3 regions of the Neobacillus sp. Fa239 genome follow, and region 3 is predicted to be linked to each of the others. Evidence: predicted binding sites of a transcription regulator. Region 3 holds the regulator's gene; each other region holds the start of a gene.
What was found. The regulator LexA, encoded in region 3, represses DNA repair genes until DNA is damaged. The targets are predictions, from matches to a motif close to CGAACATATGTTCG.

Region 1 (10,999 bases), 110 kb from region 3:
ATTCGTCCATCCTGAACTAATTTCTCAAGGGCGAGTCGAGCAGTTTCACGACGAATTGGATCAAATCCAGATAAAATAACAGCTTCCGGCGTATCATCGATAATTAAATCAATTCCAGTTAATGTTTCGAGTGTACGGATATTTCGTCCTTCACGGCCAATAATACGGCCCTTCATTTCATCGTTTGGAAGGTTGACGACAGAGACAGTCGTTTCCGCAACATGGTCAGCAGCGCAACGCTGGATTGCCAGCGAGAGAATTTCTTTCGCCTTTTTGTCAGCTTCCTCTTTTGCGCGGGTTTCGCTTTCTTTGATCATGATGGCTGTATCAACAGTCAGCTCCTGCTCAACTCGATCTATAATAATCGATTTCGCTTCCTCACGCGTTAAGCTCGAAATTCGTTCTAGTTCAGTTTGTTGTGTTCGTACTAACACTTCCACTTTGCTTTCCATCTCTTCAATATGCTGTTGTCTTTGGTTTAGAGAATCATCCTTCTTTTCTAAAAGAATTTCACGCTTATTTAACGTATCATCCTTCCGGTCTAAATTCTCTTCTCTTTGCAGTAAACGATTTTCTTGTTTTTGCATTTCATTTCTTCGTTCACGAACCTCACGTTCTGCTTCAGTACGAAGCTTGTGAATTTCATCCTTTGCCTCGAGCAATGCTTCTTTCTTTAACGAATCAGCATCACGCTTTGCTTCTTCAAGAATTTGCTCTGCAGCATTCTTTGCTCCTGCAACTTTTGCATCAGCAATGGATTTGTGAACCAAATAGCCAACAACGGCACCGACGATAAGGCCAAGCAAAATGAAGGCGATTGTAAGTGGACCCATCGTTACACCTCCTCTTGCTATGAACTTTTGTTTCTTCTTTCAAGTGTCGGCATGTACATTGTTTAGACTCAACATACAGCAAGCACTAAGGCTTTTCAATGTAATATTTTCAAAAATGTAAAATATACATGTTAATTGTAAATGTGTGCAAATTTATTGTCAAGGGTATGTCCTTACAGCTTTTTGAAATATTTTGAATTTCTTTATATACTACACGGTTTTTCGTTGGGTTTTTGATGAATAAAAATACATTTTGTTGAATAATTATGCGAATTTATTAAAAAGAGCAAAACCTGGTTTGGCTTTGCTCATTCTTAGATTTAGTCAAGTAATTCAAATTGGTCGTCATCTTCTGTTTCAGTAACGGTTTTTTCTCCATCCAAACCATAGTGCGCGCGGATTTTTTGTTGAATATCCAAGCGAATATTAGGGTTTTCCTTCAAGAACTGTTTCGCATTTTCACGGCCCTGACCAAGTCTTTCCTCATTATAGGAATACCATGACCCGCTCTTTTGAACGATATCCAGTTCTGCTCCCATATCAATGATTTCGCCTTCTTTAGATATACCTTCACCATACATAATATCCACTTCCGCCGTACGGAATGGAGGTGCTACTTTATTTTTTACAACTTTAATTTTCGTTTTGTTTCCGACCATGTCGTTACCTTGTTTTAAGGTTTCGGCACGGCGGACTTCTAGACGGACGGTTGAATAGAATTTAAGGGCGCGGCCGCCTGGTGTCGTCTCGGGGTTCCCGAACATGACTCCAACTTTTTCACGAATTTGGTTAATAAAGACCGCGATTGTTTTTGATTTATTAATTGCACCAGATAATTTACGAAGGGCTTGAGACATTAAACGGGCTTGCAAGCCTACGTGTGAATCTCCCATTTCCCCTTCAATCTCTGCTTTAGGGACTAAGGCTGCAACAGAGTCGATAACGAGAATATCAACTGCACCGCTTCGGACAAGTGCTTCCGCAATTTCAAGGGCTTGTTCGCCTGTGTCAGGCTGAGATAATAATAGCTCATCAATATTTACACCAAGTTTTTGTGCATAGGTTGGGTCAAGTGCGTGCTCGGCATCGATAAACGCTGCTTGGCCGCCTTTTGCTTGTACTTCTGCGATAGCATGTAAGGCTACGGTTGTTTTACCAGATGATTCAGGGCCATAGATTTCAATAATTCTTCCCCGAGGATACCCACCTACACCAAGAGCTACATCAAGTGCTAATGAGCCGCTAGGAACAGTAGATATTCTTGTTTCTGTTTGCTCTCCCATTTTCATAATGGAGCCTTTACCGAATTGTTTCTCTATTTGCTTTAACGCCATTTCTAAGGCCGCTTTACGATCACTCACTAATCGTTCCTCCTCAAATATATATAAATAAAAGTTCAGACAATCTATCATTTTGAAACCTATTAATAATATAACCTCTTTTAGGATATTTGTCGAGCAAAAAATCGAACATCCATTCGACTATTTTTGTTTGAATTGAGATGTGAAATTAGGTGAATTCCACTGATATTTGAGGATTTTTGGTAGGGCTAGACTGCCCAATTACCTATTTTTGTTAGTTGTCTGAAAATATAAAATGAAATAGTAGATTTTGATTTGAGATATTTGAAAATTATTATGTTCTTTTCTAATTGACCACGTTTTACGGTCACTATTTTGATTGATTTCAACGGTTTTGTCCGTAAGACCACCGATTGTGGACATTTCCAAGAGTTTCTGTGCCAGCATTGTCCGTTACACCCACGATTACGGACAACTCCAAGATTCTCTGCACCTGCATTGTCCGTTACACCCACGATTACGGACAACTCCAAGATTCTCTGCACCCACATTGTCCGTTACACCCACGATTACGGACAACTCCAAGATTCTCTGCACCTGCTTTGTCCGTTACAACCCCGATTACGGACAACTCCAAGATTCGTTGCACCAGCTTTGTCCGTTACAACCCCGATTACGGACAACTTCAAAATTCTCTGCACCTGCTTTGTCCATTACACCAACGATTACGGACAACTCCAAGATTCTCTGCACCATCATTGTCCGTTACACAAATACACCTTGCTCGTAGCAACAGCCAGCAATCGCATTCCAACAAAAAAACACAAAACGCTACACAGCATTTTGTGTTTCTTTCAACAAATAATAGCATCCCAATTTAACAGCACGGACACGGTTGGCTTCCCGCGCACCGGCAAGAATGACCTCCCGAACAACGGTCGGACGCCCCTTAATAGCAATCCCAATATAAACGGTTCCGACAGGCTTGCCTTCCTGCTTATCAGGGCCGGCTACGCCTGTAAAGCTAATCCCAATATCCGCCCCCGTAAGCGCAGCGACATTTTCTGCAAGCTCCAAGGCGCATTGTTCACTAACGACTCCATATTGTTGAATCGTTTCTTCTTTCACACTTAATACGTTGCGCTTTACCTCATTCGTATAGCAGACCACTCCGCCTTTTAAAACAGCACTCGCTCCGGGAATCGCTGACAGCTCCTGCTGAAACATTCCCCCTGTCAGGCTTTCTGCAGCAGAAACGGTCCATTTCTTTTCGTGTAAAATTTTGCTCAATTCATTCACTAGAGAAGTTTGATCATAGCCATATAAATACTGCCCCACCCGCAGGCTAATCGTATTTTCCACTTCATCCAGCATAAAATTTGCTGTCGTAACATCTTGGTGCTTGGCGGTCAGCCTTAACGTTACCTCACCATCAGAGGCCAGCGGGGCTATCGTCGGGTTCGTTTGTGCATCAATTAAATCAAGGATTTCCGTTTCCAATGCGGCTTCGCCAATCCCGAAAAATCTTAGCACCCTTGAAACAATTTTCTCATTGGATTTGACTTGTGCGGAAAGCGCACCAATACCATAGTCTAAGAACATGGGCTCCATTTCTTTTGGAGGGCCAGGCAAAAGCATGTAAATGTGCCCGTCGCTCTCCACCACCATCCCTGGTGCCATTCCATGATCATTTGGCAATATAACCGAACCCTCGAAGACGAGTGCCTGTTTCCGGTTATTTTCTGTCATTTGCCGGTTCGTTTTTTTGAAATAAACCTCAATAGAATCTAATGCGGCTTGGTCGAAAACAAGTTTTTTGCCAATATGTCTTGCAATTGTTTCTTTTGTCAAATCATCTTTTGTCGGACCGAGGCCACCGGTAAAGATAATTAATTCGGATCGGCTTTCAGCAATCGAAACAGCTGCCTCTAAACGGTCAGGATTATCACCAACGACCGTGTGGTAAAATACATTAATCCCCATGCCGGCTAACTGCTGTGACAAAAACCTAGCGTTAGTATTGACGATTTGACCAAGTAATAGTTCTGAGCCAACGGCAATAATCTCAGCATTCATCTTAACACCCCTATTTTGAGTTTCTCAGAATATGACTATTTTTAGCAAAATAATCCCATCCGGACCAAATCGTGAAAATCAAGGCAACCCATAAAGCAATCTGTGCAAATGGAAAAGAAATCATCTCAAAAATGAAATTATGTAAAAGTAGAGCGGCAATGGCAACAATTTGTGTCCATGTTTTAATTTTTCCCAGCATATTGGCAGCGACCACTTCACCTTCCCCTGCTAAAAGGAGCCTAAGCCCTGTCACGGCAAATTCCCGGCTGATAATTACAATGACAATCCAAGAGGAAGCGTATCCCAATTCTACTAAAACGATTAAGGCTGCCGAAACAAGAAGCTTATCGGCCAGCGGATCAAGAAATTTCCCCATATTCGTAACCAAGTTATATTTTCTTGCATAATAACCATCCACCCAATCGGTAGCAGATGCAAAAATAAATATTAATGCCCCGACAAAATGGGTGACCGGCAAGTCTGTTCCAAGCAAATGCATCGTTCCCCATTTAAAAGGGACAAGCATTATAATCAAGAATAACGGAATCAATAATATTCTCGAAACCGTTATCTTATTTGGTATATTCATCGTAAAACCTCCAAATCTATTTCAACAAAGTGAAAAATAGCCATCGGACAGATGACTATTTGTTCTTCGGAACATATTGGATCGTAATGTTCTGACGAACCACTTTATCCGGTGCAACAGAGTACGCAAGCTTCTGGTCATTCACATAAATATCTGTATCCAGCGCATTGCCGACAACAAGCACAGCCTGACTTTCTTTTGATAAATCGACTGTTTTACTGTCGGTACTGCCTTTAGTAAGCATTCCCTGGAAGAAGGAATACCCTTTACCATTCCTAATATTTACCCATGTTTGACCATTTGAAACCAATTTAACCACAAATTTATTTGCATTTTTCAATTGGAAGGTTGAATTGCGGCCGGCGCTTTGAACCACTTTTAATTCCTGTTGTGGTGCAGGTTTTGCAGGCGTCGTCGAACCAGTTTGGTTACCAGCGGCATTCGTATTATTTCCGGTTGACGCTTTGTTAGCATTTTCGCTTTTTGGTTGTACAAGATTTTTCGCTCTTTCTATCTTCGCTTGATCGTTTACTTTGTTGAAAGATTCATTTGAAGTGTTGCCGGGATGGTTAATTAAAAAATAGTAGAGTAACCCGGCCACACCAATGACAAAAACACCAATTAAGATTTTGGGCAGAATATCAAAAACCTTAGAGTTACTCTCGGAAATCGTTTTACGAGTTTTCACTCTTGATAATTGATTTGAAAGATCCTCATTATGCGCAGCGGGAATTTCATTTTTATATTCTTCAAAAAGCTCGTCAGGATTCATATGCAATGCTTCTGCATATTGCTTAATGAAGGCACGAACATAGAAATTTCCGGGCATGCTGGAATAATTGCCTTCTTCAATACCAATTAAGTAACGTTTTTGAATTTTTGTGATGGTTTGCAAATCATCCAAACTTAAATTTTTGGCTAATCGGGCTTCCTTTAGTCGATTACCTAATTCAGTCAACTTTTAACACCTTCCAAATTTATTAAAAATTAAAATCTCCAAAATCCGAACCGGAGAGTAAATTATTTTCAACCACTTCATATGTAATCTCTTCATCTGGGTCATTCCGAAGCTCGATAATATAATCAAAATCTTCAAGAGTGTACTCGGAATTTTGAACAAATATATCAGGATGTTCCACGACCTTAACGGCAGGTAAACGCATAATCTCACGGACAAGCTGCCAATGGCGCTCGTTTGCCCGTTTGGTCGAAACGATTCCATCTAAAATAAACAAGTTATTTTCATTGTATTCATCTTCAATTAATTGATTTCGAATCGTTTGTTTTAAAAGAGTGGAAGAAACAAACAGCCATCTTTTACTGGCACACACGCTTGCCGCTACGACAGATTCCGTTTTTCCCACACGAGGCATACCGCGGATTCCAATCAACTTATGCCCTTCCTGCTTAAATAATTCTGCCATAAAATCAACTAATAATCCAAGCTCATCCCTTACAAAACGGAATGTTTTTTTATCATCTGCATCTCTTTGAATATAGCGGCCGTGTCTGACAGCAAGACGGTCCCGCAGCTTTGGTTCTCTTAACTTTATTACTTTTATTGTATCCATAGTATGTAAAATTGACTCAAGCCGTTTTATTTGATCATCATCTTTTGCTTTAATTAATAATCCTCGTCTGCCTTCATCCACACCATTGATCGTTACAATATTAATAGACAGCATACCTAAGAGGGATGATATATCGCCCAATAATCCCGGACGGTTGATTTGTATCTCATATTCCAAATACCATTCTTTTTTCCCCATTAAAAACCCTCCTCATGCTATATGTGAAGATAATTCGACATTTTTCACGTATCCCTATCTAAACCTTATAATAAATGATTTTGATGGAAGATGAAAGTAAAATCAAGGATAACGGTCATAAAACTAGATATTATTGAAAAAACAAAAAAAAGAGAGGAACCTCCCTCTCTTTTAACGCTCTCCATTATTTTGGATTAGTTTTACCATCATATTTGCAATTGCTTGTTGTTCACCTTTATCTGCTACTGACCACAAATCGGCGAGAATTCGTTCTTGTTCGTTTTTTGGCTCCACTTGATTTGAAAGATAATCGCCAATTTGAAACGCAAGATTGCTGATAGCTCCCTCGCTCATTCCTTCATTTTGCGCATGATGAAGTCGGTTGGCAAGAAAATCTTCCCACTGCTTCCAATTATCTAAAACAGACATTTTAAAACCCTCCTTTAAATTAGTACAAGATTATTTTGTGGCGAGGCGGGGAGATTTATTCAATAAACGTAAAAAACTTAACTGTACCAGCCGCCATTTATGGCAATAATTTGTCCGGTTATATATGATGATTCTTCGGATAATAAAAAGGAAACTCCTTTAGCAATTTCCTCCGGTAAACCCAATCTCCCCATCGGAATCGTATCGGTAAGCGAAACCAGCTCCTCCTTTGTAAAGCTGCCGAGCATCGGCGTTGCTATGGCGCCAGGGGCAATACCGTTTACCCGAATACCATTTAATGCAACCTCCTTGCTTAACGCTTTGACAAATGCAATTTGGGCTCCTTTTGCTGTGGAATAGGCCACTTCACATGCAGCACCCATCTGCCCCCAAATGGAGGTAATGACAATTATATTTCCTGCGCCCTTGTTAAGTAATTTAGGGAGCAGTTTCTTTGTCATTAATAATGGATTTAATATATGTACATTCATTATCGCTTCTGCATCTTCCTCAGGTAAATCAACTAAAAGTCCATAATGACTGTTTCCGCTGCAATGAATAATGGCATCAAGTGAGAAAATATGAGGGCAAACCTGTTTATATCCATCCCGCTCAGCCAAATTCGCTTGAATAGGCATATATTCTCCGCCAAATGCTTGCAATTTTTCCATTAGCTCCGCCATCGACTGTTCATTTCGATTGTAATGTAAATATAAACGGAATCCTTCCTGGGCCAGCTTTAATGCCACCGCTTGTCCAATTCCACCGCTTGCTCCCGTGATGAGTGCATGTTTTTTCATTATTGCTCACTCTTTCTATATGGTACTGCTACCATTATATCCGAAAAAAAGCGCCGTTTGACATACGGCGCTAGACGATCTTACTTTTTCTTCGGCACGACCTGGCATACTGAGAATCGTTCCTCTGCAATGACTTCGGATGCCAATGACTGTACATCTTGTATTGTAATTTTTTCAAGTGTCGGGACGACATCAAACAGGTTCATATCATTAAAGGCATAGCGTGTAAACTGATTGGCGATATATTCAGGTGAGTTAATGGCCCGTAAAAAAGAGCCAATTTTCTTCTTTTTGGTCCGTTCAAGCTGTTCTTCAGAAAATAAATTTCCGTTTTTTGCATTGAGCAGCATTTTCTTCAGGCGCTCGGCCAATTGGTCCGGCTCTCTTGTGTCACCGCCAATCATTGCAAAGCCAAAACCCTGTTCCTGTGTATAGTCATAGGAGAACGTTTCGTCGATAAGGCCATCATTATATAGTTGATCATAATTAGCGGCGCTTTTCCCGAATAACAAATCAAGCAGAATATTCATTGTTAACTCATTCTTTAACATGGTCTCTCCAGTTTGGTCAACATGAAGAGCCTTAATGCCGACTAAGCATTTGGAGGTTTGAACATTCATTTCTAATACTTGTTTCGGCTCGGCTGCCTCGACTGGTTCCTCTTCAAATTTACGCTTAACTTCCGGCTGGTCTTTATAATCTTTTTTGGCTTGATTTTCTCTTACCTGATTCATAAATTTTTCGGGGTCGACCGGACCGACAATGAATAACAGCATATTGCTTGGGTGGTAAAACGTATTATAACATTCATACAGCCAATCTTTTGTTATATGTGAAATGGATTCAATGGTTCCGGCAATATCAATTCGAACCGGATGATTTTTGTAAAGGTTCTGGATTAATCCAAAATACAGACGCCAATCAGGATTGTCATCATACATGGTGATTTCCTGACCAATGATTCCCTTTTCTTTTTCCACTGTTTTTTCAGAAAAATAAGGGTCTTGAACAAAATCGACTAATGTTTCCAGGTTTTTTTCCACATCTGATGTACTGGAAAATAAATAGGCTGTTCGGGTAAAAGAAGTAAAGGCATTTGCCGATGCTCCCTGGCGGCTGAATTGTTGAAACACATCGCCATCTTCCTTTTCAAAAAGCTTATGCTCCAAGAAATGGGCAATACCGTCGGGAACCTTTACAAACTCTTCTTTTCCTAATGGAACAAATGTATTATCAACCGAACCATATTTTGTTGTAAATGTTGCGTATGTTTTATTAAAGCCGTTCTTCGGTAAAATATAGACATTTAGCCCATTGGGAAGTTTTTCATGAAAAAGCTCCTCTTGAAGCTGATCAAAGGTAATCTTTTCCATCATTTACCCTCCTCCGTTCCCGTTAAGAAATAAATCGTATCAAGCTCAATCTTTTGTCCCACGGCAATGATTTCCTCTTTTGTTGCTTTCTGCATTTCTTCGAGCCATTGTTCTAATTTGATTTCTACCTTTGCGACGACATTATGGTAGAGTACCTCAGTCAAGCCTCTTGATGTATCAATCGTTTCGAGCATTTGGTTTTGGATGACTGCTTTGGTTTGTTCTAATTCCTGGTCTGTGAAATCTCCCTTTTTCATGGCATCCATTTGTTCATTGATGATGCTCACGGCCTGGTCATAATTCTTTAAGTCAATACCTGATGAAACCATCATCAAAGCTTTATGACTTTCCAATCGACTAGCTGCATAGTAGGCAAGACTGGCTTTTTCGCGAACATTGATAAATAACTTGGAATGGGCAAAGCCGCCAAAAATGCCGTTAAACACCTGGAGAGCAAAATAATCGGGATCCCCGTATTTAATGTTGGTTCGATAGCCGATATTCAGCTTACCCTGCTTGACATCCTGAACTTCTTTTACATCATGAACCTTCTCTTTTTTATTTACTGCCCGGGATTCTACCATTTTTGGTGATCGGTTCTCGAATTGAAGCAGTTTATCGGCAAGCTTCTTCACTGTTTCCTCTTCGACATCCCCAATAATATATAAGTCCATTTCATCCTCTGAAAAGGCCTTTTGATAATACTCATATAAACTCTCCGGCGTGATCGGGTCAACCTCTTCCATTTCTCCGTTTAGTGGCAGAGCATACAGCTCCCCCTTACACATTTCTTCGACTAAACGAATATTGGAATAGCGCATTTTATCATCATATACAGATTGGATTCGCTGTTTTAATGTCCGTTTTTCTTTTTCCACGGTTTCCGCATCAAATGCATTTCCTGATACGTTCGGCTTTGTTAAAATTTCAGCTAAAAGCTCAAATCCTTTTTGCAATAACGGGTTTCGATCGCTTAAAAATTTTTCATTCGCAATTTCAATCGAAAAGCTTACACAATGATATTCACCTTTTTTGGCTAAATCAACAAACAGGGTCGCTCCATATAATTCGTCTAAATAGGATCTTAAAGCCGTGGATGTTGGATATTTAGCCGAACTGGTCTGTAATACTTGAGGAAGCAGCGCCCTTTTTGTCAAATCCTCTTTTGATAATGGCGCTTTCATTTTCCAAACAAATGTATTGGTTTTATATTTGTCTGTCTTAATGACATGCAGTTTGTATCCTTGCATATCGGTTATCAATTCTTTTGTAGAATCCATTTGCAAACCTCCTTATAAAATTAAGGCTATAACCTATCATTATGTATTTAACGCTATTTTATATCTTATCCCTTGGAAAGAAACGCTATTCTTATAATAAGCTGTGTTAGACATGAGTGTTGATTTCCGCTCCTGGCGCTCGCTTTCCGCGGGGAGGTCCGGGAGCCTCCTCGGCGCTTTAGGCGCCTGCGGGGTCTCCCGTGACCTCTACATCCCGCAGGAGTCGAGCGCCCTCCGCTCCAATCAAAGGTTGAAAATATCATCATTCGACTTTAACACAGCCATAATAAAAAACCCTCGGAGCAAATCCTCCAAGGGTTCAAACATTTATTAACGTGTTCCTTTAATATAATGAACGCCGTCTGCTTTAGGTGCTTCTGCGCGTCCGATAAAGCCTGTTAGGGCAAGAATGGTTAGGACGTATGGAGCAATTAGCAAATACACATCCGGAATTCCTTTTAAGAATGGCAAGCTTGAACCGATGATACTGATACTTTGGGCAAAACCAAAGAAGATTGCGGCGCCCATCGCTCCAAGCGGATGCCATTT
Region 2 (10,999 bases), 2.4 Mb from region 3:
TGCCATTTATTTTACCAACCGGATTATGTATATGAAAAAGAAAAATGAGGACTTTATTTTACAGCGGGAAAAAGAAGCGGGGAGATTTAATCAGGATGAATTTAAATCCCTTTCAAAACGGGAGGTTTTAATTCCCTCCCCATTTGGTTATTCCATTAAAGCTCTTCTAGTTGAACCCCATCAAACTAATCGCTATATTATTATTTCTCATGGCGTAACCGAAACAAAAGTCAATTCGGTTAAATACATGAATATCTTTCTGAAACGCGGTTTTAATGCCCTGATTTACGATCATCGGCGCCATGGAGAATCCGGTGGTAAAACAACGAGCTATGGTCATTATGAAAAGTTTGATTTAAAAGCAGTCGTCGACTGGCTTAAAAACGAAAAAGGACCGGATTTGCTGCTCGGAATTCATGGGGAATCAATGGGAGCTTCGACCATGCTACTGTATGCCGGGATGATCGAGGATGGAGCTGATTTTTACATTGCGGACTGTCCATTTTCTGATTTCAAGGCACAGCTTGCGTATCTGATCAAAAAGGATTTCAAGCTTTTCCCCGGCCTATTGATACCAATTGGCGACCTCATCTTACGTTTTCGCGATAAATATTCGATTCAGAACGTTTCACCCATTTCGGTGATTGAAAATATCAAACATCCGATTCTTTTTATTCACAGCCGTATGGATGATTATATTCCGCCAACGATGACACAGGAATTATTCGCGCATACAAAAGGCCCAAAAATGCTATATTTAGCTGAAAACGGACGTCACGCCCAATCATTTAACGAAAATCGTACCGATTATGAGCGGGTTATTGATGAGTTTTTGGAAAAATACGTTTCCGTATTAAAACAGACTATCCAATTGGATTAGTCTGTTTTCATGACGAGGCTCATATAACCGTTCAGGATTTGCTGCGGACTTTTTAGTTGAAAACAATTGGTTGCCGTTGAAAAATCGATTTTCATCTGCTCTTCAAAGAAAACTTCTTTTGACTTTTCGATATAAACCGGCTGGTCATTGGTTTCAATCTTGATGTCATCAGCCTCTAATTCAGCCGCAAACCACAATACTACTACACCATTTACTGCACAACCGCAGCCGTCTGTATCGTATTTTAATTTTAAATAGCCTTTATGGCCGTCAGTTCTTGCCTTTATTTTTTCAGCGGCGGCTGCTGTAATTTCTATCTTCATGTTTAAAGCCTCCTCTATTGTCATATGATGATTGTATCATATGTTTTTTGAAGCTTTTATTTTTCTGCTTAAAGCAGCTCTCAAAGTAAAAACATTTTAAGGAGTGTTAAGTATGACAAAAGTTCAAATTAAAGTAAATGATAACGGGTCACTGCGGATTACAGGTGATGTGGAATTAGTCGACGGAGAGGGCAATGTTTATACAACGAAGCCGTCCTTTTCACTTTGCCGCTGCGGTTTATCAAAAAATAAACCTTTTTGTGACGGCTCACATAAAGGGCATTTCGAATCCCAGGTACGGGTTCCTAAAGCTGATTAATCTCATATGAGGCTGTCCGCAAACATAAGGGTCTGACCCCGCAACGTCAATATATAGCTAAACTTATCTTAAAAGCTATCTATAGAGTGTTGTTCAAGGGGGTCAGACCCTTTTGCCTCTTTCTATTATCTATGAATCCGTCCGCCGAATGTCCACTATATCGCTAATCGAAATGCGGTGCATCTCTTCAAACCGGTCGACGATATGAAGCTTTTGTACCAGTTCATCCCAGTAGTGAATTTTTCCGATGACGATTTCGTAATTCCGATTCCGATAATGCGTAATGGTGACAAATTGGTCAAACTCGATGGCTTCAAACAGGATTTCATTCATTAACTCGAGCTGCTGTTCATCCATTTCTTTTCGGTCTTCAAAGCCGTCTTCCTTAACCCAGTCCCTAAGCAGTTTCACATGCTCAGGAAGCATCATCGACGTCCATTTGATTCTGCCGCGGTCACGAATCATATCCTCTCCTTCTTTCCCTTAAAAATTACTTCTTATGCCCGCCCACCAGTGTGGCCCGGTGCCTGGCGGTTCCTGCCGCCGTGTAGGAAACAGCACGCAATAGGGAAGCGGAACCGAAGCGTCTGCGGATGGAGTCCACTACATAGCCCAGATCTCGCTTCTTATAAGCACCCATGTCGAAAAGGTCAAGCTGCAGCTCACAGTCATCGACAATATTGCTGATCGCCAAGCTGATTTGCCTGACCGTCTTTCCGTTATAATGCTCATGAAATAATTCGAGGCAGACTCGGTAAAGCTCCATCGTCACATTCGTCGGCCGCGGAATGGATCGTGAGCGATGGAAACCACCGCCAAATTCGTCCTGGCTGTAGCCAATTCCGAGACTGATCGTCCTTCCCGCTTTAAGATGCGTTCTTGCTCTTCGTGCCACCTCCTCGCACATTTCCAAGATGACAAGCTTGATTTCCTTTTCCTCTTTATAATCCCTTAAAAGAATTTGGCTTTTTCCAAAGCTGATCTGCCCCTGAATAATCGGGGCTCCGGGCTCGGAGAGGTCAATTCCCCAGGCGTGATAGTAAAGCTGGTTACCCATAATGCCAAATTTCTTTTCTAGTGCTTCTAAATCATATCGAGCCAGCTGGCCAACCGTAAAAATACCCATCCCGTTTAACGTCTTTTCAACCCGCCGGCCGATCCCCCACATTTCTCTCAGCGGAGATACGGTCCACAGCTTTGCCGGGATATCTTCATATGTCCATTCGGCTATTCCCTTTTTTTTCGCATCCAGGTCAAGACAAAGCTTCGCCATTAACATATTCGGGCCAATCCCCACCGCACATGGCAGCTGAAATTCCCGCTCAATATCATTCTTTATTTTTTGGGCAATCGTATGGGCGTCACCCCACAGATGGATGGCACCATCCACTTTGATGAAGCTTTCATCGACGCTATACGTATGGATTGCTTCCTTGGGTACGTAACGGTTAAAAACCTTGGAAATTTCTGTAGAAATGCGCAAATAGGTGGCCATCTTCGGTTCAACCACTTGAATGCGCGGATCATTGGGAAGCTCAAACAACCGCGATCCTGTCTTAATTCCAAATTCTTTTTTCATGCGCGGCGAAGCGGCAAGCACAACGCTTCCCTGCCGCTCTTGGCTTCCGGCTACAACGATATAGCAATCCAGGGGATCGAGGCCGAGCATGACAGCTGAACAGCTGGCATAGAAGCTTTTCATGTCGACACATAAAATTTTATTTTGCGGTGCTAGGCTGTAATCGACCATAAGATTTCCTCCAAACACAAATTACGAACATTTGTTCTTTTGTATTATACTCATTATATTAAGCGAATATGCGTTCGTGTTCAATGGAAATTTATTGACATTTTTAATTGTGGAAATAGCGCGAAAAAACGCTATAATAAGCATGAGGTGCACTGACATGGAGAAAAAATTGATTGTGAAAATGATTAAGAATTGTTTCAAACAGTATTATGAACCTGATTCCATGCTGTTAAGCGAACAGGATTTGGAGGAATTAACCAAGCGGATTTTACAGACGAAGGCAGAGGAGCCGGCAGCAGATTTGTATGAAGTCATCAATGATCTGGTATATGAATTTTTAACAGGATGATTCCGCAAAAAAAGTCCGTGTGGGTCCGCTCTTATCGGTTTAGAGGCATGTTAAGCATCGGGTTTGATAAATAAGTGGAGAAACTTCTCTTAATTTGGAAATAGCACTGAAAATAGCTTAAATAGACGGAGAGATTCCGCCTATTGACTCGAAAAACATGAAAATGGGGGATTTTTCTTTGCATAACCGGAAATCCTCCCCTTAATTCCCTCGAAAAGAGCTCCATTCTGAATTTAACCGAAAAATCTCCGCTTATTTTAAATATCACCGGTTACTCATTAAAGGATAAGACTACTTATGTTTCTAAGCATTTTTTGTAAGATAAATTGTCTATCAAATTGAGGGTGCCCTAAGGGGCTTTCATTTCCTATTCAACACCCGTTTGCCTATCCGCTCAAACAGCCTTGGAAAAAGCACATAGACAATGCTACCCATATTCATCCAGCGCGGCAGGTTGATTTCTCTTGTTTTCGTTAGCATGCTGTGAACGACCTTCTCGGCAACATATTCCGGCTGCAGCATAAATCGTTGCACATTTTTTACATAATTGCCGGTTTCATCGGCAATGTTAAAAAAATTTGTGGCAATCGGACCGGGATTGACGGAGGTTACATGGATATTATAGTCAGCGACTTCCATCCTTAGTGAATTCGTATACCCTAGAACGGCATGCTTGGTAGCGGAATAGACGCTTGATTTTGGTGTAGCTATTTTTCCGGCCTGGGAGGCAATATTGATGATATGCCCCCGGCGCCTCTCACGCATTTTCGGTAAGCACATGCTTGTACAAGCCATGAGCCCGACAACATTCACCTCAAACATCCCTTTGATTTCAGAAATCGATGCTTCATGTGCTTCACGAAAAACCCCGAAGCCAGCATTGTTCACAAGGATATCAATCTCTCCAACTTCCTCAAAAATCCGTTCAAAAACTTCTCTCACTTGATCCGTATCCGAAACATCGAGCTGATAAACATTTACCTGTACCCTATTCTTCTGCTGAAGCATGGTTTGCAGCTGCTGCAGCTTTTCAATATTTCTTGCCAGCAAAACGAGATTGGCTCCGCTTGCCGCACATAGCTTGGCAATTTCCGCCCCAATTCCTCCAGAAGCGCCGGTTACAACAATATTTTTGCCTTTTATTTGATCACGACCCATTCAAACACCTCATCTAGCCTGAAAAAGCATCGGCACTAAATCCCTATTAGTAATTTCACCGATAGATGATAAATAATCAAGCTGTCCAACCGTTTCCGAAATGGTCAGCAGCAATTCGCGTTTATATACAGACGGAAAAAGTCTTTTACAGATGTCAAAAACGCTTAGCTGCTCGTCCTTCAGCCAGTTAAGGACAGTCATTGCCCGCTCATGCTGATGAGTAAGCCTTTTTTCAATTAACTCTGGTAATTGATACACTTCTTCTCCATGCCCTGTGTACACAAATGAAATAGGATAAGCCAATAGTTTTTTTATGGATTCATTTTGCTGTAGCTGCGGCTTCGGCCTTTCTTTTTCACCAGGGACCGGCGGTTCTAACAATGGATTGGGTGAAATATGGGCAAGTATGAGATCCCCCCCAATTGCTACACCATCTTTTTCGCGCAATAACACAATGTGGCTCTGAGCATGCCCCGGCGTCTCAATAACCTGCCATCCATGAAGTCCTGGAGGATTCATTCCTTCAACAAGATGGCCGGAAAGTGACCGATCACAGGAATATTTCAACGTTTTTCTTAAATTGGCCAGTGATGGCTTGTATTCCTCTGGTAAGCCAAATTGGTAAAACAGCGCTGTAAAAAATTCTTCCTGCAGCTGCAAAAAAGATTCCGTTGGATGAATCCAGCGTTCATTGAACGGGTGACCGTAAACCTCTAATGTATCGGCAAAAAAATCAAGCATGCCAACATGGTCAGGGTGATGGTGTGTCAGGATGACCTGCTCAATATCATCAGGTTTCAAGTGTAAATCAGCCAGTTGAATTTTCAACGAATTCCAGCATTCTTTTGTTTTTACTCCTGCATCAACAAGTGTTAACCGCTCGCCTTTGATCAAATAGGCATTGACATCTCCTACGGCAAACGGAGTGGGTAACGTAATCTTCGCAATTCCATCTTTCCATTCTGTCATTATATAATCTCCTTAACGTTATAGTTAAATAAAGAATAGGACACAGTCATTAATATTTAAAAATAAGTTTACCGATTTTTTCATAAAATGTCATTATTTCTGCATAACTTTTTAGAAAAAATAAAAAATTCCGTGAAATTAATTCTTGACAGACATGCTGTTTTTCTTGCATAATCACTATTAAAATTTAATTCATTATACGCGATGACTAAGACCAGTAAATGAGAAATGGCGATAGAGAGTGAAGCTCTAAAGGCTGAAAGGCTTCACCGCCCTCTTGATCATTGAACCTACCTTATGAGCATTTAGGAAAACCTAACGTGATCCCGCGTTATCGGGAGTCGAGTGAACCCTTTTTATGTTTAATTGGGTAAATGAAGGTGGTACCGCGGAAGATAGACCTTTCGTCCTTTTTGGATGAAGGGTCTTTTTGTTTTTATTAGATAAAGTCACTGGGAGCTGGACAAATTTCAATTTGAAAAATGGGAGGAATATTCATGAAGAAAATCGCCATTGTTGGAGCGGGTTCTATGGCAGAGGCATTTATTTCGGGAATTCTTGAAAATGGTTTAATTGATCAAAAACATGTTTGGGTAACAAACAGTAAAAACGAAGAAAGGCTCATCAAGCTTGGCGAACGGTTTGGGGTCAATCACACGTATAATCAGCAGGACCTTTTTAACGGTGCAGATATAGTCATTTTAGCGATGAAGCCTAAGGATGCTGCCAGTGCCATCCAAAACATCCGAGCCTATTTAACGGAGCAAATGCTGGTTGTTTCCGTATTAGCTGGAGTTTCCATGAATTCAATCGAACTGCTCGCCAAACAGCCGCTTGCTGTTGTAAGGGCCATGCCGAACACGTCCGCAACAGTTGGAAAATCCGCAACCGCAATCGCCGTCAATGAACGTGTCACTCCTCAGCAAATTGAAAAAGCGAAAGAGCTTTTTGGAACAGTCGGTTTAACGACTTTTGTTGAGGAAGAACAGCTTGATGCCGTAACAGGCCTTTCCGGAAGCGGCCCTGCCTATATTTATTATCTTATTGAAGCCATGGAAAATAGCGCTGTGGAAATAGGTTTAGATAAACAAGTGGCACAGGAGCTGATTGTTCAAACCTTGATTGGAGCAGCAGAAATGGTGAAAAAATCAATCAAGCCTCCTGTGCAGCTGCGAAAGGATGTAACAAGCCCAGGAGGAACGACGGAAGCAGGCATTCGTGTTCTCGAGGAAAATGGGGTGCAGCAAGCGCTCATTGCCTGTATAAAGGCTGCCACAGAACAATCAAAAAAGATGGGCAGCGCCCTATGTTCACAGCTTGAAGCAGCAGAACAAAGAGCTTAATTTGGTTGTTTACCTCCTAATCCGATAAACTAAAAGAAAAGGGCTGGGAAGTGTTAAACATGCTGACCGTTTTATTTATTATAGGCATCCTTGTGTGGCTGACTTTTCTCGTAGACGCACTCATCGGATTGCAAAAGATAGATTCGCTTGAAAATGAAAATGGACTTAGAGACGGTCCGCTATTATCCGTTATTGTTGCCGCCCGAAATGAAGAACAGCATGTTAAATCGAGCATCCAAAGTCAATTGCGGCAAAGTTATACAAATGTCGAATGGATTCTTGTTAATGACCGCTCGACTGATGAAACCGGAAAAATTATGAACGAATTAGCGAACGGTGATTCGAGGGTAAGAGTCATCCATATTCAGGATTTACCTGAAGGCTGGCTTGGGAAAAATCACGCATTATTTACGGGAGCGAACCATGCGAAGGGAAAATGGCTGTTGTTCACTGATGCGGATGTATTTTATCAACGGGAGGCCTTCGCAAAGGCATTACTTTATTTTGAGCGGAACCAGCTAGACCATTTAACCATTGCTCCCAATTTAAAGGCATCAGGATTTTGGCTGAAATCGTTTGTTGCCTTTTTCCTGTTCGGCTTTTCCTATTTTAAACGCCCCTGGCAGGCAAACAACCCTAAGTCAAAAATCGGGACCGGAATTGGTGCTTTTAACCTTGTTTCAAAAGAAGTGTATGTTATATTTGGAACTCACGAAAAGGTAAGAATGCGCCCTGACGATGATCTGCAGCTGGGAATGAAAATGAAACGCGAAGGTTTTCGGCAGAAAATCGCAACAGCTCTCAGCTTGGTTGAAGTAGAATGGTACGGCAGTTTAAAGGAAGCATTAGTAGGGCTTGAAAAAAATACATTTGCCGGACTAAATTATCGAATCAGCATGGTGTTTTTGGCGATTATCGGAATCTTTTTCACTCATTTTCTTCCTTTCCTGACCATTTTTTCAACCAACAAAACGATTGCCCTATTAAGTTTGGGGAATATTCTTACAAGCGGCATTCTATATATGATCATCATTAGAAGGATGACGAGATTCTCTCCTTTGTTGTTTCTTGTTTTTCCAATAACAGCCCTGCTGTTTATGTATTCCATTATCCGCGCAAGCCTTCTTACCTTTATACGGGGAGGGATTGTTTGGAGGGGAACCAAATATCGATTAAGTGAGCTGAGGGAAAAAGATTAAAGCTGGAATTTTTTATATTTGGCAGCCTTTTGTTATACTTTATATTGGTAGATATAGAAACAGGAGGGCTTTTCAATGTCAGCAAAATTATTTTCTCCCTATACCATAAAAGGGGTTACATTAAAAAATCGGATTGTCATGTCACCAATGTGCATGTATTCAAGTCATAACGAGGACGGCCGAGTAGAAAATTGGCACAGGACACACTATACGAGCAGAGCTGTTGGTCAGGTTGGCTTGATCATTGTTGAAGCAACTGCGGTAACGAAGCAAGGACGAATCTCCCCGCAGGATTTAGGGATTTGGAGTGATGATCATATTGAAGGATTCAAAGAGCTAAACGGTTTAATCAAAGAACATGGGGCTAAAGCAGGGATTCAACTTGCTCACGCAGGCAGAAAAGCAGTTTTGGAAGGAGAAATCATTGCGCCATCGGCCATTGCATTTAACGAAACAAGCAAAACGCCGAAGGAAATGACCGGACAAGAGATAGCTGAAACCGTCGAAGCCTTTAAAAAAGGTGCGGAACGCTCTGCAAAGGCTGGCTTTGATGTCATCGAAATTCATGGTGCCCACGGATACCTGGTAAATGAATTCCTATCACCGCTATCAAATAAAAGAACAGACGAATACGGCGGATCCGCAGAAAACCGCTATCGCTTCCTCCGGGAAATTATTGAAGCAGTTCAGACGGTTTGGAATGGTCCTTTATTCGTAAGGGTATCGGCACATGATTACCATGAAGAAGGATTGACACCTGAAGATTACGTCCTATTCAGCCAATGGATGAAAGAGCAGGGTGTTGATTTAATTGACGTCAGCTCAGGTGCCGTTGTACCTGCTCATATTCAGGTTTACCCAGGCTATCAGGTGAAATATGCTGAAACCATCAAAAACGAGGCAGGGATTGATACGGGGGCAGTAGGGTTAATTACCTCACCTATTCAGGCAGAAGAAATCCTGCAAAATGGCCGCGCAGATTTGGTATTCTTAGCAAGGGAGCTGCTGCGTGACCCTTATTGGCCGCGTACCGCTGCCAAAGCCCTAGGCGTTGCCATTGAGAGTCCAAAACAGTATGGTAGAGGCTGGTTATAATAAAGGAAAAGAGGTTGTCTCAGACAGCCTCTTTTCTTCATTTAAGCGGTATGGTTATTTCTTTAAAGTCTTCAGCAATGTCGGTATTCGTAAAAATTTCCTGAGCCTCTTTCACTAATTCCCGCCAATCATTTCGGTCATAACGGGAGCTAATATGAGTCAGACATAGATTCTTGCAGCCCGCAAGTTGGGCAATTTTTGCCGCCTGATGGGTCGTGGAATGGAAATAATCAAACGCAAGCTTTTCCTCCCCTTTGGAGAAGGTTGCTTCATGTATAAGAAGATCTGCTTTTTCTGCCAAAACAATAGCGTTTTCACAGTATCTCGTATCTCCAAGAATGGTCACCACTCGTCCCTTCACAGCCGGCCCAAGAAAATCAGCAGGGTCAATCGTTCTACCGTCTTCGAGCATTACAGCTTCCCCATTTTTGATTTTTCTAAAAATGGGACCCGGTTGAATTCCCGCTTCTATTAGTTTGTCTGCAAGCAGCGTTCCTGGCCTGTCTTTTTCAACAATTCTGTAGCCGTATGAAGAAATTCCATGATCTAAAAGCCCGGCTTCCACCAGGAACTGATCATCCTCAAAAATGACCCCTTCCTCGTTTTCAATGATGGTTATATTATATTTTAAATAAGTTTGACTTACAGAAAGACTGACATCAAGATATTCTTTAATTCCCCGAGGACCATAAACAGTGATCTCCGATTCGCCGCCCTGAAAGGACCGGCTGGATAGCAAACCGGGCAGACCATATATATGATCACCATGGAGATGGGTAATAAAAATTTTCTCAATTCGTCTTGGCTTTATCGAAGTATGTAAAATTTGATGCTGGGTTGCCTCACCGGCATCGAACAGCCAGACAGCCCCCCGCTCTTCTAGCAGCTTTAATGCAATTGACGTAACATTACGGAGCTTTGCCGGCATTCCGGCACCGGTCCCTAAAAAAAATATGTCCACAAACAGACTCCTCCCACCCATTCATTATTAGTATTAATATAACATACAAAAAACCCAATTACTCTTTTCTTTCTTTTGATACATGCCCTGCATAATATTTGCGAAATCTAAAAGAAACCGCTAAAATTTTATACTTGTGAAGAGTATGTCTACATAAAACGTAATCTATAAGAAAAGAGGTCTTTAATGTGAATACAACTTCATCATTAATTATGATATTTGGAGCTACTGGTGATTTAGCGAAACGGAAGTTGTTTCCTTCCCTTTACCGCTTATTTGAAAGAGGCAGATTGACAGAACAATTTGCAGTAATCGGTGTTGCAAGAAGATCCCTTTCAAATGATGAGTTTCAACAATCCGTAAAGGATTCTGTTTTATCAGCATTAGGAAAAGATAAAAATATCGACGAATTCGTTTCACATTTTTATTACCATTCACATGATGTGACCAACTCAAGCTCGTATGTTTCTCTTAAACAACTGGCTGACCAAATTGATGAACATTATAGCTTGGAAGGCAATCGAATTTTTTATCTTGCCATGGCACCTGAGTTTTTTGGTCCGATCGCCCTGCACTTAAAATCTGACGGTTTAACGAATGTAAAAGGATTTAAACGTCTTGTCATTGAAAAACCGTTTGGACACGATTTAGAG
Region 3 (10,999 bases):
AAGAAGCACGGCTAGCCAAGCTTTTCCCTTCACTATAGACTGGAATATCTTTATCCCAGCCTGATGGAAGTTCTTTGTTCAAGGCTAGTTCAAGCTGGTTTGCAAGCTCAGGAAATTCCTTTTTATATTGAGCAAACAGGTCATTCCATTCTCTTTCTTTTTTCTCGCCATTTTCAACAATCAGCTTTTGGAAGTTTTCATATACTTCTTTAGGTACATGGAAATCTTCCTCGAAAGTCCAGTTATAAGCTGCTTTTGTCAATTTTAATTCTTCTTTGCCGAGTGGAGCCCCATGAACACCGGAAGTTCCAGCCCGGTTTGGTGAACCATAGCCGATAACCGTTCTAACTTCAATCATCGTTGGATGTTCTAGGTCATTTCGTGCTTCTTCAATCGCTTTGGCAATTTCTTCAAGATTATTGCCGTCTTCTACGCGGAGATATTGCCAGCCGTAAGACTCGAAACGGCCTTTGACACTTTCTGAGAATGATTTATTTAAATCACCATCAAGGGAAATATCATTTGAATCATATAAAACCACTAGGCGGCCTAATTTCAAATGCCCTGCTAAAGAAGCTGCTTCAGCAGAAACACCTTCCATCAAATCTCCATCACCACAAATACTATATGTATAATGGTTCACAATTTCAAAATTATCTTTGTTATAAACACTAGCTGTATGACGTTCTGCCATTGCCATCCCCACCGCCATGGCGATTCCTTGTCCAAGCGGTCCAGTGGTTGCTTCAACACCTTCTGTATGGCCATATTCAGGGTGACCTGGTGTTTTGCTTCCCCATTGACGGAATTGTTTCAAATCATCCATGGTCACATTATAACCAGCTAAGTGAAGCATGCTGTATAATAACGCAGAGCCATGCCCAGCGGATAGAACAAATCGGTCACGGTTAAACCAGTGCGGGTTTTTAGGGTTTTGGTTCATAAAGCGAGTCCATAGTGTATAAGTCATTGGGGCAGCACCCATTGGCATGCCTGGGTGGCCAGAGTTTGCCTTCTCAATCGCATCAATAGCTAGAGTACGAATGGAAGTTACAGATAATTGATCAATAGTATCAAACATAAATGACATCCTCTCCTGATTACTAGGATTTAAATACAACAACAATAATATTATAATTATGCAGGGATTTATTCAACAAATAGCCCCTACATAGCGAACAAATCTCATATTGTTTCTTATTTTGACACAGAGTCGGATTGTATATGTAAAAAAGGAATACAAAAATTTGTATTCCTACATTAATGAAGTGTATTTTTTTTCCTTGCTTTAATTTTTTCTGGTGTCACATCATTGCCTTCGGGGTCAATGATTTTTGTATTTGTTAACGTATCTAGCATAGCAGAACGGAATGTTGCCAAATACTCACTTCTTAATTTGGACTGTTCTTTAGCTTCTAGCTCCGTTAATCCAGTAGCTTTTGATTTTCTTGCCAGCTCATTAATTCTAGCCATCTTTTCTTTAGAAAGCATTTAAGAACCTTCCTTTCAAATAAAATCCTTTCAAAGAGTAAATTTTACTAAAAAAAAGAGGTTCTGACAAGGTTAAAGACTTAGTCTTTAATTGACTGTATATACTCCTGGTATCTTCTATGAACAGTGGCTTTGGAGATGTTGTATCCAAAGCCCCTTAAAACAGCCGCAATTTCAGAGAAGGTTAATTTGTTTTTTCTAAGCCGAATAATTTCCTCTATTGGGGCATCGATTTTTTCTCTGCCTGCATGCTCGCCCAGATTCTTGAGGTTTTTCTCCGGTTGATATCCCTGCGCAACGGCTCGTTTCATACCACGCTTAATTTTAATATTATGTAATTTCCTTTGGTATTCTTCGACCATCCCAACAATCTTTAATACCATAGAATCAGACTCGGAAAGCTGCAATTCTCCATTATGAGATATACTAAAAAGCTTTATTCCTTCCTTTAAAATACAATGTAATAAAGCTATTTTTGCGTTTCCTCTTCCAAGTCTGGTTTCATCTTGGATCAACACGGCATGCGCTTGTTTCTCTTTCACCAGATCCAATAATTGAAGGATTCCATCTCTTTCTAGTTCGTATCCACTTGCTTGTTCTTTAATAATGGAAATGACATCAAATTGATGGAGGTTTGCCAATTGAAGCAGCTCTTCTTCTTGACGCATTAATGACGTTTCTTGGGTTTCTTTCGTTGTACTTACCCGGCAATAAATAATGGCTTTCATTATTATTAACTCACTTTCTATTCTGCTGCGGCACTTGCATATTCCATATTAGAATCTGCATTTGCATGTTTACTTACAGGGATTACAATCTCTTCCCCTGGATAAATATTATCATCATCCAGCTGATTGTGCAGCTTAACCCAGCTGACAAACTCCTCATGGGTAAGGGAATGCTGACCAGAAAACTGATCAGAAATTTTCCAAAGTGAATCTCCTGTTGAAACGGTAATCTTTATGTATTTATCATTTGTGTTTGCATTCAAATGGATGGAAAACATGATTGCTAAAGAGCAGCTTAATAGAATAAGAGTGATAGCATAAGAATATTTTTTCCATAACGTTTTCATAACTCGCACCTCTTAATAGAATATATGTTCGTCTTCTTGGTTTTTATTATAAACCGAACATTCGTTTGCTGTCAACAAAATGTTCGAACTTATGTTTGTATAAAATTGGCGAACATGCTATAATTAAGGCAACATTTACTAGGGCGAGGTGTACATACTATGGCAAAAATATCAAAAAGGCAGCAGGATATCCTTGATTTTATCAAAGGCGAGGTTAAGAAAAAGGGATACCCGCCATCCGTTCGAGAAATTGGCGAGGCAGTCGGCTTAGCCTCCAGTTCAACAGTCCATGGTCATTTAGCTAGATTGGAAAGTAAAGGTCTGATTAGACGGGATCCTACTAAACCAAGAGCGATTGAAATATTAGAAATGGATGAAAGTACACATATTCCAAGAAACAATGTTGTTAATGTTCCGGTTGTCGGAAAAGTTACAGCTGGTATTCCGATTACGGCCATTGAAAATGTGGAGGAATATTTCCCTCTTCCTGAAAGACTGGCACCTTCAGATGAGCATGTTTTTATGCTTGAAATTATGGGGGAAAGTATGATAGAAGCCGGCATACTGGATGGGGATTACGTCATTGTCAAGCAGCAAAGTACCGCTAATAATGGTGACATTGTTGTCGCCATGACCGAAGAAGACGAAGCAACCTGTAAGCGATTCTTTAAAGAGAAAGATTACATTCGCCTGCAGCCAGAAAATTCAACAATGGAGCCAATTATTTTACGAAACGTTTCTATTTTAGGGAAAGTAATTGGAGTATACCGTCATATTCATTAGAAAAATGGCTTGGAGTTTTTGCTCCAAGCCATTTTTTTGTTGGACAATTTACTGAATGCTTTTGCGAATATAGGGAATTCCCTAATATTAATTTCCATTTTTTACAAAAATTTGTTTTATTTGACTTAATATGTTGTATTTGTCCACAATAGTCATAGGTGATCCTAATTGATTCTTTTAATTCTATTCCTGTTTTTTTCCTAATTTTCTTTATGCCTAAGAGAATTCCCTTTGTTCATTTTATATCCTATTGGGTTTTTACACTAACAATCGATTATTGTGCTCTTCTTCTGCAGATTCATTTATATTTTTCGAATGATCGTGATAAGTATGAAATATTTGATTTCCTTTTATACTATTTTCTCTATCCATGCTCCATGTATTTATTTATTTTAGGATTGGCAACTTGGCAGTTCCTTAGGAAACATTGGTTTTACTATGTTTGTTGTGCTGCGATAGTCACAACTGTTTTAGAGAAAATAGCACATTTTATGAAAGTAGCTACTTACATTCATTGGTCTATATGGTTATCACTAATTGCTTATATCATTTTATATAGTATGAATGTGGGCATGTACTATTTTGTAGGTAATCACTCTAAGCTTTTCCGAAAACTTAAAAAGACGAATGAGTTTTATAAACCTAACTAAAGGCGACAAAAGTGAGATAGAAAAAACAAAAAGTGTCACCTATAAAAGCTATTGGCGACACCTCTAAAATCATTTCATGACAACTGCTTTACCTCAATCCAACGAATCCACTTAAAATAACCCAATAAAATGAGTAACAGGATTGGATCTAAAATTGCTGAGTAACCTAAATTCCACCAGCCAAAATGAAAGTAACCCCATGGTTCGGGAAGTAAAGCTACTGCCTCATAAATTAATATTCCAATTAAAAAAATGATGAAGAAGGTTACTTGTTTTATTTTAGCTTTTTCAAACGGGAAAAAATTTAAAAATATTATATTAACTGGAGGAACAAGCATAATATTTGTCGGCAATTCTCTCCAGTCTGCTTTTTTTGTAAAATACCAGTAACCATGATGTTCCATATCTACATAAAAATCAAAATTCATTTGAAAGGCTACCGTAAACATCCAAATATGAACAATTTGGTTTAGGGATAGTCTTTTATTTGTAGAAAAAGCGATAAGATTTGTAATAATAATAGCAATAATAAGTCCAATCATTCAAACACTCCTCTTCCACATATTTTCCATTTTATTGAAAAAGGATACCATGAATACGAAAGTTGCATATTCATGAACAGAATTAGCAAAATAAAAATAAAAAAAGCCCGACGCATAGTGCGCCGAGGCTTTCGTTTTTTAATACATGCTCATATATTGATCGCGTTCCCATTGGTGAACGACTGTTCTGAACATATCCCATTCGATTTCTTTCGCTTCTACGAAGTGCTCGAAGATGTGCTCTCCAAGACCGGAAACAATCACTTCGTCCGTTTTTAATTGATCTAGTGCTGCAGCCAATGTTGCTGGAAGATCGATGATTCCCTCTTCAATTCTTTCCTCTTTGCTCATCACATAGATGTTACGATCTACAGCAGCTGGAGGAGTTAAGTTGTTTTTAATTCCATCTAAACCTGCTTTTAATAGTACAGCCATGGCAAGATATGGGTTTGCAGCCGGGTCAACAGATCTTACCTCAACACGTGTGCTCATGCCGCGTGAAGCAGGAATACGAATTAATGGTGAACGGTTTCTTGCAGACCATGCCACATAACAAGGTGCTTCGTAACCAGGTACTAAACGCTTATATGAGTTAACTGTTGGGTTCGTTACCGCTGTAAAGCTTGGAGCATGCTTTAAGATGCCGGCAATGAACTGACGAGCCGTATCACTTAATTCAAGGTCGCCGCTTGGCTCATAGAATGCATTTTTGCCGTCTTTGAATAAAGAAAGGTTACAGTGCATTCCAGATCCGTTTACACCGAATAATGGTTTTGGCATAAAGGTAGCGTGTAAGCCGTGCTTACGAGCAATTGTTTTTACAACCAACTTGAATGTTTGAATTTGGTCACATGCAGTAATGGCATCCGCATATTTAAAATCAATCTCGTGTTGTCCTGGTGCTACTTCGTGGTGAGATGCTTCGATTTCAAAGCCCATTTCTTCTAATTCAAGAACGATATCACGACGGCAGTTTTCGCCAAGGTCAGTAGGCGCTAAGTCGAAGTAGCCGCCTTGGTCGTTAAGCTCTAAAGTTGGCTCACCTTTTTGATCTAATTTAAATAAGAAGAATTCAGGTTCTGGTCCTAAGTTGAAGTTAGTGAATCCTAAGTCTTTCATTTCTTGTAACACACGTCTTAGGTTGTTACGAGGATCCCCTTCAAATGGTTTTCCTTCTGGTGTATAAATATCACAGATTAGACGTGCAACCTTTCCTTTTTCAGCTGTCCAAGGGAAAACTACCCATGTATTAAGATCTGGGTAAAGCTGCATATCGGACTCTTCAATGCGTACAAAACCTTCGATAGAAGAACCGTCAAACATCATTTTATTGTCTAACGCCTTTTCTAATTGGCTTACTGGAATTTCTACGTTTTTAATGGTGCCGAGAATGTCGGTGAATTGTAAACGGATGAATTTAACGTTTTCCTCTTTTGCCAATCGTTGAATATCTTCTCTTGAGTACTTAGACATGGTATTACCCCCTGCTTTTTAATTAATTAATTAATGGAAAAATCGTGACATGTCTCCTTGGCGTAATGTCGACCGATTTAGTCTACCCGAATGCAATAATTCATTTCTTAGAAGGGTTCTTAGTTGTTCATCTGTTACTTCGCGTTTGGCTTTTTCAGTCGGTGGCGGTGTCATATTTAACTGCTGCTCTTTAATAAAGAACAACTGCTTGATTCCCGCCATGTTAACGCCTTGGTCAATTAAATCTTTAATTTCTAGCAGCCTATCAATATCGTTTAAGCTAAATAGGCGCCGGTTCCCGTCTGTTCTTGCTGGAGAAATCAATTGGTGTTCTTCATAATAACGGATTTGTCTGGCAGTTAGTTCAGTAAGCTGCATGACAGTTCCGATCGGGAACAGCGGCATGGAACGGCGAATTTCCTTTCCAGTCACCAAATTTCTCCTCCTTCTTGCTGATTTATATTGTTATTATATTTCGTGTTAGAAAAGATGTCAATCATATGTTAGGTTTTCTAACATGATTTTTTATATAATTTTATTTCCTGCTAATAGCTCATCCATCTTTTGTAAAAATGTACAAAACTCCAAAACCGGATTCAAAACCTCAAAAAAAGAGGACAATTTATTTTGCCCTCTATATAACAAATTTATTTTAACTTAATTAACCCCTTTTCAAGCAACCGATCCAGTGCCAGACAAATAGCCATTTTGACATGGCCGTAGGTTAATCCCCCTTGGACATAGGCTACATAAGGAGGTCTAATCGGTCCATCTGCGGTCAGTTCGATGCTTGCCCCTTGTATGAAGGTGCCTGCTGCCATAATGACATCATCCTCATAGCCTGGCATATAGGCAGGATACGCAGTGACATGCGAATTGATTGGGGAAGCAAATTGAATGGCCTGACAAAAAGCGACCATTTTGTCGCGGTCATCAAATTGGACCGACTGAATAAGGTCTGTCCTCATGGAATCCCATTTAGGCGAAGAATTCATCCCTAGTTTTTCAAGGGTCGCTGCGGTGAAAACCGCCCCTTTTAATGCCTGACCAACCACATGCGGGGCTAGAAAAAAGCCTTGGTACATCTCCTGCAGGCTGTAAAGCGAGGCACCTGCCTCCGCCCCGATTCCAGGAGAAGTCATCCGGTAGGAACAGGCTTCGACCCAGCGTTTTTTCCCGACAATATAGCCGCCTGTTTTGACGATGCCGCCGCCCGGATTTTTGATCAGTGAGCCTGCCATTAAATCGGCACCGACATGACAAGGTTCCAGCTCCTCGACAAATTCGCCGTAGCAATTATCCACAAAGACAACCACATCGTCTTTAATTTCCTTAACAAATGAAATCATTTCTTTGATTTCAGCAACAGTGAAAGATGGTCTTGTCGCATACCCTTTCGAACGCTGGATGCCAATCATTTTTGTATTGGGCTTGATTTTGCTGGAAACGGTATCCCAATCAATCGTTCCCTCTTCAGCGAGTGAAACATGATCATATGAAATGCCGAACTCTTTCAAGGAACCGACCCCGTTCCCGCGGATTCCGACGATTTCTTCCAGGGTATCATAAGGTTTTCCGGTGATATACAAGAGTTCGTCTCCCGGACGAAGGACGCCGAACAGCGCGATGGATATCGCATGAGTCCCGGAAATAATTTGCGGACGAACAAGTCCTGCCTCTCCGCCGAAAACATCCGCATAGACTAGTTCCAATGTATCACGGCCAATATCATCATAGCCGTAACCTGTTGTTGGGATAAAATGCGAATCACTAACTTTATGTTTTTGAAAGCTCTGCCATACGCGAAACTGATTTACTTCGGCTCTTTCCTCAATCTTCTTATGAACCTCGGCAATTTGTTTTTCTACTTCTGCCACAATCGGCTGAAGCTTTTCCCCATTCTTCAACTGTTGAAACATGATGTACTCCAATCTAAACTTTGAATTTTTGTAATTGTCCTGTTATTTGATGGTCTTCTAGTGAAAATCCCCGGCATTGATAGTGTCCGCTCTCTTCATTAAAGGTTAATTCCCTTAATACCGTTTCATTTTTCAATAAGGAAAGCAGTTTTCCTTCTGTTGATGGAACTTCCACTTGGTATGGCGCCATCATCTCGATCACGACGGATTCCATTTTTCTTTTTAAGGCATCGCGGTCTTCTTTGTCAAATGCACTAATAAAGATGGAAGGAGTGTCTGCAGTAGGAACAAAGTCTGGGTGCACCAGATCCCTTTTATTATAGACGGTTAGTTGCGGAATATCTTTTACCTCCAAGTCTTCAAGCAGTTTATGGACCGTTTTTTCATGGTGAAAATAATCAGGATTTGACATATCGACCACATGCAAAAGCAAATCCGCTTCCTTCACCTCTTCCAATGTCGAGCGGAAAGCCGCAATCAGGGCGGTCGGTAAATCCTGAATGAATCCGACGGTATCGGTAATCAACGCTAAAAAACCGCTTGGTAAAATTAATTTCCGTGTCATCGGGTCAAGTGTGGCAAACAATTGGTTTTCCTCGTAGGATTCGGCTTCTGACAGCCTGTTGAACAGCGTTGATTTTCCGGCGTTGGTATAGCCAACGATGGCCACTTGAAAGGTTTTATTTTTCTTTCTTCTTTCCCGGTAACGCTCACGGTGCTGGACAATGACCTTGAGCTGAGCTTTAATATCGTCAATCCTGCGGCGAATGTGGCGGCGGTCTGTTTCCAATTTTGTTTCCCCGGGTCCTCTTGTCCCGATTCCGGCTCCAAGCCTTGATAAGGCAATTCCTTGCCCGGCAAGGCGCGGCAATATGTACTGCAGTTGGGCCAGTTCAACCTGAAGCTTTCCTTCCTTTGACCTGGCTCTTTGGGCAAAAATATCTAAAATAAGCTGAGTCCGGTCAATAATCCTTGCGTCAATTTCCTGTGCAAGATTTCGCTTTTGACTTGGGGAAAGCTCATCATTAAAAATCACGATATCAGCTTCAAGCTCTTCGGATAATGCTTTCAGTTCTTCCACTTTGCCTTTGCCTAAATAGGTGGCTGGATGAATTCGCTCCCGTTTTTGAACAACAGAAATCAGCACCTCAGCCTTAGCCGTTTCTGTCAACGAAGCTAATTCTTCCATTGAATAGGTAAAGCGCAGTTCATCTTCTTCAGGAGTTTGGCAGCCGACAAGGATCGCTTTTTCTATCGTGTCTTTTTGTTCCAATGGACCATCTTCCTTTCCATAAACTTCTTGTTCCATCATATCAAAAATTCTCTGGATACTCTAATTTTCCATCGTTCACAATTATTCAAAATTTGTGTTGTATTTTTATCCAACCGTGATACAATCAAAATTGTTTATATGAATATACTATTAACGTTCTATATAGTAGAAATAAGGAGAAATGGGTTAGCATGACGTGGGAAGTACTAAGTATGATTGGAACCATTGCCTTCGCCGCTAGTGGTGCGATTGTCGCAATGGAGGAAGAATATGATATTTTGGGTGTTTTTATTTTAGGGATCGTCACAGCCTTCGGCGGCGGTGCGATTCGTAATCTGTTAATCGGGGTACCGGTATCTGCTCTATGGGATCAGGGGTTGTTTTTTGAAATTGCCTTATTAGCGATTACGGCCGTTTTTTTATTCCCAAGCAATCTTCTAAAGCACTGGCAAAAATGGGGAAACTTGTCCGACGCCATCGGGTTGTCTGCTTTTGCGATTCAGGGTGCCATCTATGCAACAAAAATGAACCATCCTCTAAGCGCCGTTATAGTCGCTGCTGTCTTAACCGGAATTGGCGGCGGAATCATTCGCGACTTGTTAGCAGGAAGGAAACCTATCGTACTCCGCTCGGAAATTTATGCGGTTTGGGCCATTCTTGCTGGATTAATTATTGGATTAAAAATTACCACCGAAGCTTGGGAATTATATACCCTGTTCGGTGTGATCACCGTCTTACGCGTGCTTTCTTATACATATGATTGGAAGCTGCCGATTCGGAGACTAGAAGGAAATTAAGAAAACGGGAGACTATTAGTCTTCCGTTTTTAGGTATCTATCATATAAATGACATTAGAAATGGCGTGTAAACTGATAACAGTTATGACACGCCATTTTTCTGATTAACAAACCTGCAGCTTCATCCTTACAACTTAGAAATGAATCTTCATGTAAAATTTTTTAATGCAACAATAATTAAAATGGAGAAAATAACGATTAACAAAAACATCAGTGTATTTCCAATTAGAGCTACCCATCGAACAATGCCTTTATTGATAAAAAATGAAGTTACAATTCCTATTATTGAAAGAAGCAGGGCAATTAGATAAAAAACAGGTTCCCATTGATCTCTAATTTTCATTATTAAAATTAAAACAATAGATAAAAGTAAAGATAAAAACGAAAAATAATTTCTCATACCCATTCCCCATTTCAAAAATTTAAAATGTCAAACGATTCTCTAACAAATTTTTAAAACAGGTAAACATGAAGTCTGGAATAAGATTAAAACATTTGCTTTATTATATGTGCGATAAGAGAAGATGAGAATGATCATAAAAAACTACATAATTGTCAGTTAATAACAAAGAGGCTGCCTTTTTACAGCAGCCGGATTTTTTACTTCCATGAAAAAAGGATTACCGAAGCAATCCCTGCACATTCATAAGCCTTATCAACATGGTAATTATAGTTCTTTTTGACATTTTACCATTATAAATTTAAACGGAGGTTTATTTTCCATATTTTTATGTGGCTCAACAATTTCCGAGAATTCTATCAGTCCATATTTTCCAAATTCTTGTTTTATCGAGGCAGAATCATAAAAAAACATTTTTACGCCTTCCATTATCTCGAAATAGTCTTTACCCAGTTGTTTGCCCTTTCCAAACATGGGGGCCTCTTTTGAAATAGTAGTAAAAATCATATATCCGTTTGGTTTTAGCTGATTATAGCAATCATTAATCAACTTGGCCCTCTCATGATTATTCAATAAGTGAATAAGTGCATAACAAA

Region 1: a site for LexA is predicted at 2,300-2,313, ahead of recA (recombinase RecA). Genes of this name have one in related genera too.
Region 2: a site for LexA is predicted at 3,336-3,349, ahead of ACZ5XR_RS19380 (Y-family DNA polymerase). Genes of this name have one in related genera too.

The regions. Positions count from the first base shown of each region.
Region 1 covers NZ_AP041611.1:1,473,000-1,483,998, reverse strand. The annotation lists gene rny (ribonuclease Y) at 1-833, opposite strand, end outside; gene recA (recombinase RecA) at 1,154-2,194, opposite strand; gene ACZ5XR_RS07095 (competence/damage-inducible protein A) at 2,966-4,210, opposite strand; gene pgsA (CDP-diacylglycerol--glycerol-3-phosphate 3-phosphatidyltransferase) at 4,221-4,799, opposite strand; gene ACZ5XR_RS07085 (helix-turn-helix domain-containing protein) at 4,855-5,757, opposite strand; gene ACZ5XR_RS07080 (DUF3388 domain-containing protein) at 5,780-6,568, opposite strand; gene ACZ5XR_RS07075 (DUF3243 family protein) at 6,740-6,997, opposite strand; gene ymfI (elongation factor P 5-aminopentanone reductase) at 7,075-7,797, opposite strand; gene yfmH (EF-P 5-aminopentanol modification-associated protein YfmH) at 7,878-9,170, opposite strand; gene yfmF (EF-P 5-aminopentanol modification-associated protein YfmF) at 9,170-10,450, opposite strand; gene ACZ5XR_RS07055 (ABC transporter permease) at 10,781-10,999, opposite strand, start outside.
Region 2 covers NZ_AP041611.1:3,931,768-3,942,766, forward strand. The annotation lists gene ACZ5XR_RS19360 (alpha/beta hydrolase) at 1-880, shown strand, start outside; gene ACZ5XR_RS19365 (iron-sulfur cluster biosynthesis family protein) at 877-1,203, opposite strand; gene ACZ5XR_RS19370 (CDGSH iron-sulfur domain-containing protein) at 1,316-1,522, shown strand; gene ACZ5XR_RS19375 (YolD-like family protein) at 1,652-1,987, opposite strand; gene ACZ5XR_RS19380 (Y-family DNA polymerase) at 2,013-3,272, opposite strand; gene ACZ5XR_RS19385 (YqzH family protein) at 3,430-3,621, shown strand; gene ACZ5XR_RS19390 (SDR family NAD(P)-dependent oxidoreductase) at 3,982-4,779, opposite strand; gene ACZ5XR_RS19395 (MBL fold metallo-hydrolase) at 4,789-5,748, opposite strand; T-box leader at 5,944-6,163, shown strand; gene proC (pyrroline-5-carboxylate reductase) at 6,246-7,091, shown strand; gene ACZ5XR_RS19405 (glycosyltransferase family 2 protein) at 7,151-8,290, shown strand; gene namA (NADPH dehydrogenase NamA) at 8,366-9,385, shown strand; gene rnz (ribonuclease Z) at 9,423-10,346, opposite strand; gene zwf (glucose-6-phosphate dehydrogenase) at 10,559-10,999, shown strand, end outside.
Region 3 covers NZ_AP041611.1:1,579,084-1,590,082, reverse strand. The annotation lists gene tkt (transketolase) at 1-1,081, opposite strand, end outside; gene ACZ5XR_RS07570 (DUF896 domain-containing protein) at 1,261-1,491, opposite strand; gene ACZ5XR_RS07565 (YneB family resolvase-like protein) at 1,572-2,219, opposite strand; gene yneA (cell division suppressor protein YneA) at 2,237-2,566, opposite strand; gene lexA (transcriptional repressor LexA) at 2,726-3,349, shown strand; gene ACZ5XR_RS07550 (hypothetical protein) at 4,074-4,541, opposite strand; gene glnA (type I glutamate--ammonia ligase) at 4,680-6,014, opposite strand; gene ACZ5XR_RS07540 (MerR family transcriptional regulator) at 6,045-6,419, opposite strand; gene ACZ5XR_RS07535 (methionine gamma-lyase family protein) at 6,662-7,933, opposite strand; gene hflX (GTPase HflX) at 7,947-9,245, opposite strand; gene ACZ5XR_RS07525 (trimeric intracellular cation channel family protein) at 9,398-10,003, shown strand; gene ACZ5XR_RS07520 (hypothetical protein) at 10,152-10,403, opposite strand; gene ACZ5XR_RS07515 (class I SAM-dependent methyltransferase) at 10,671-10,999, opposite strand, start outside.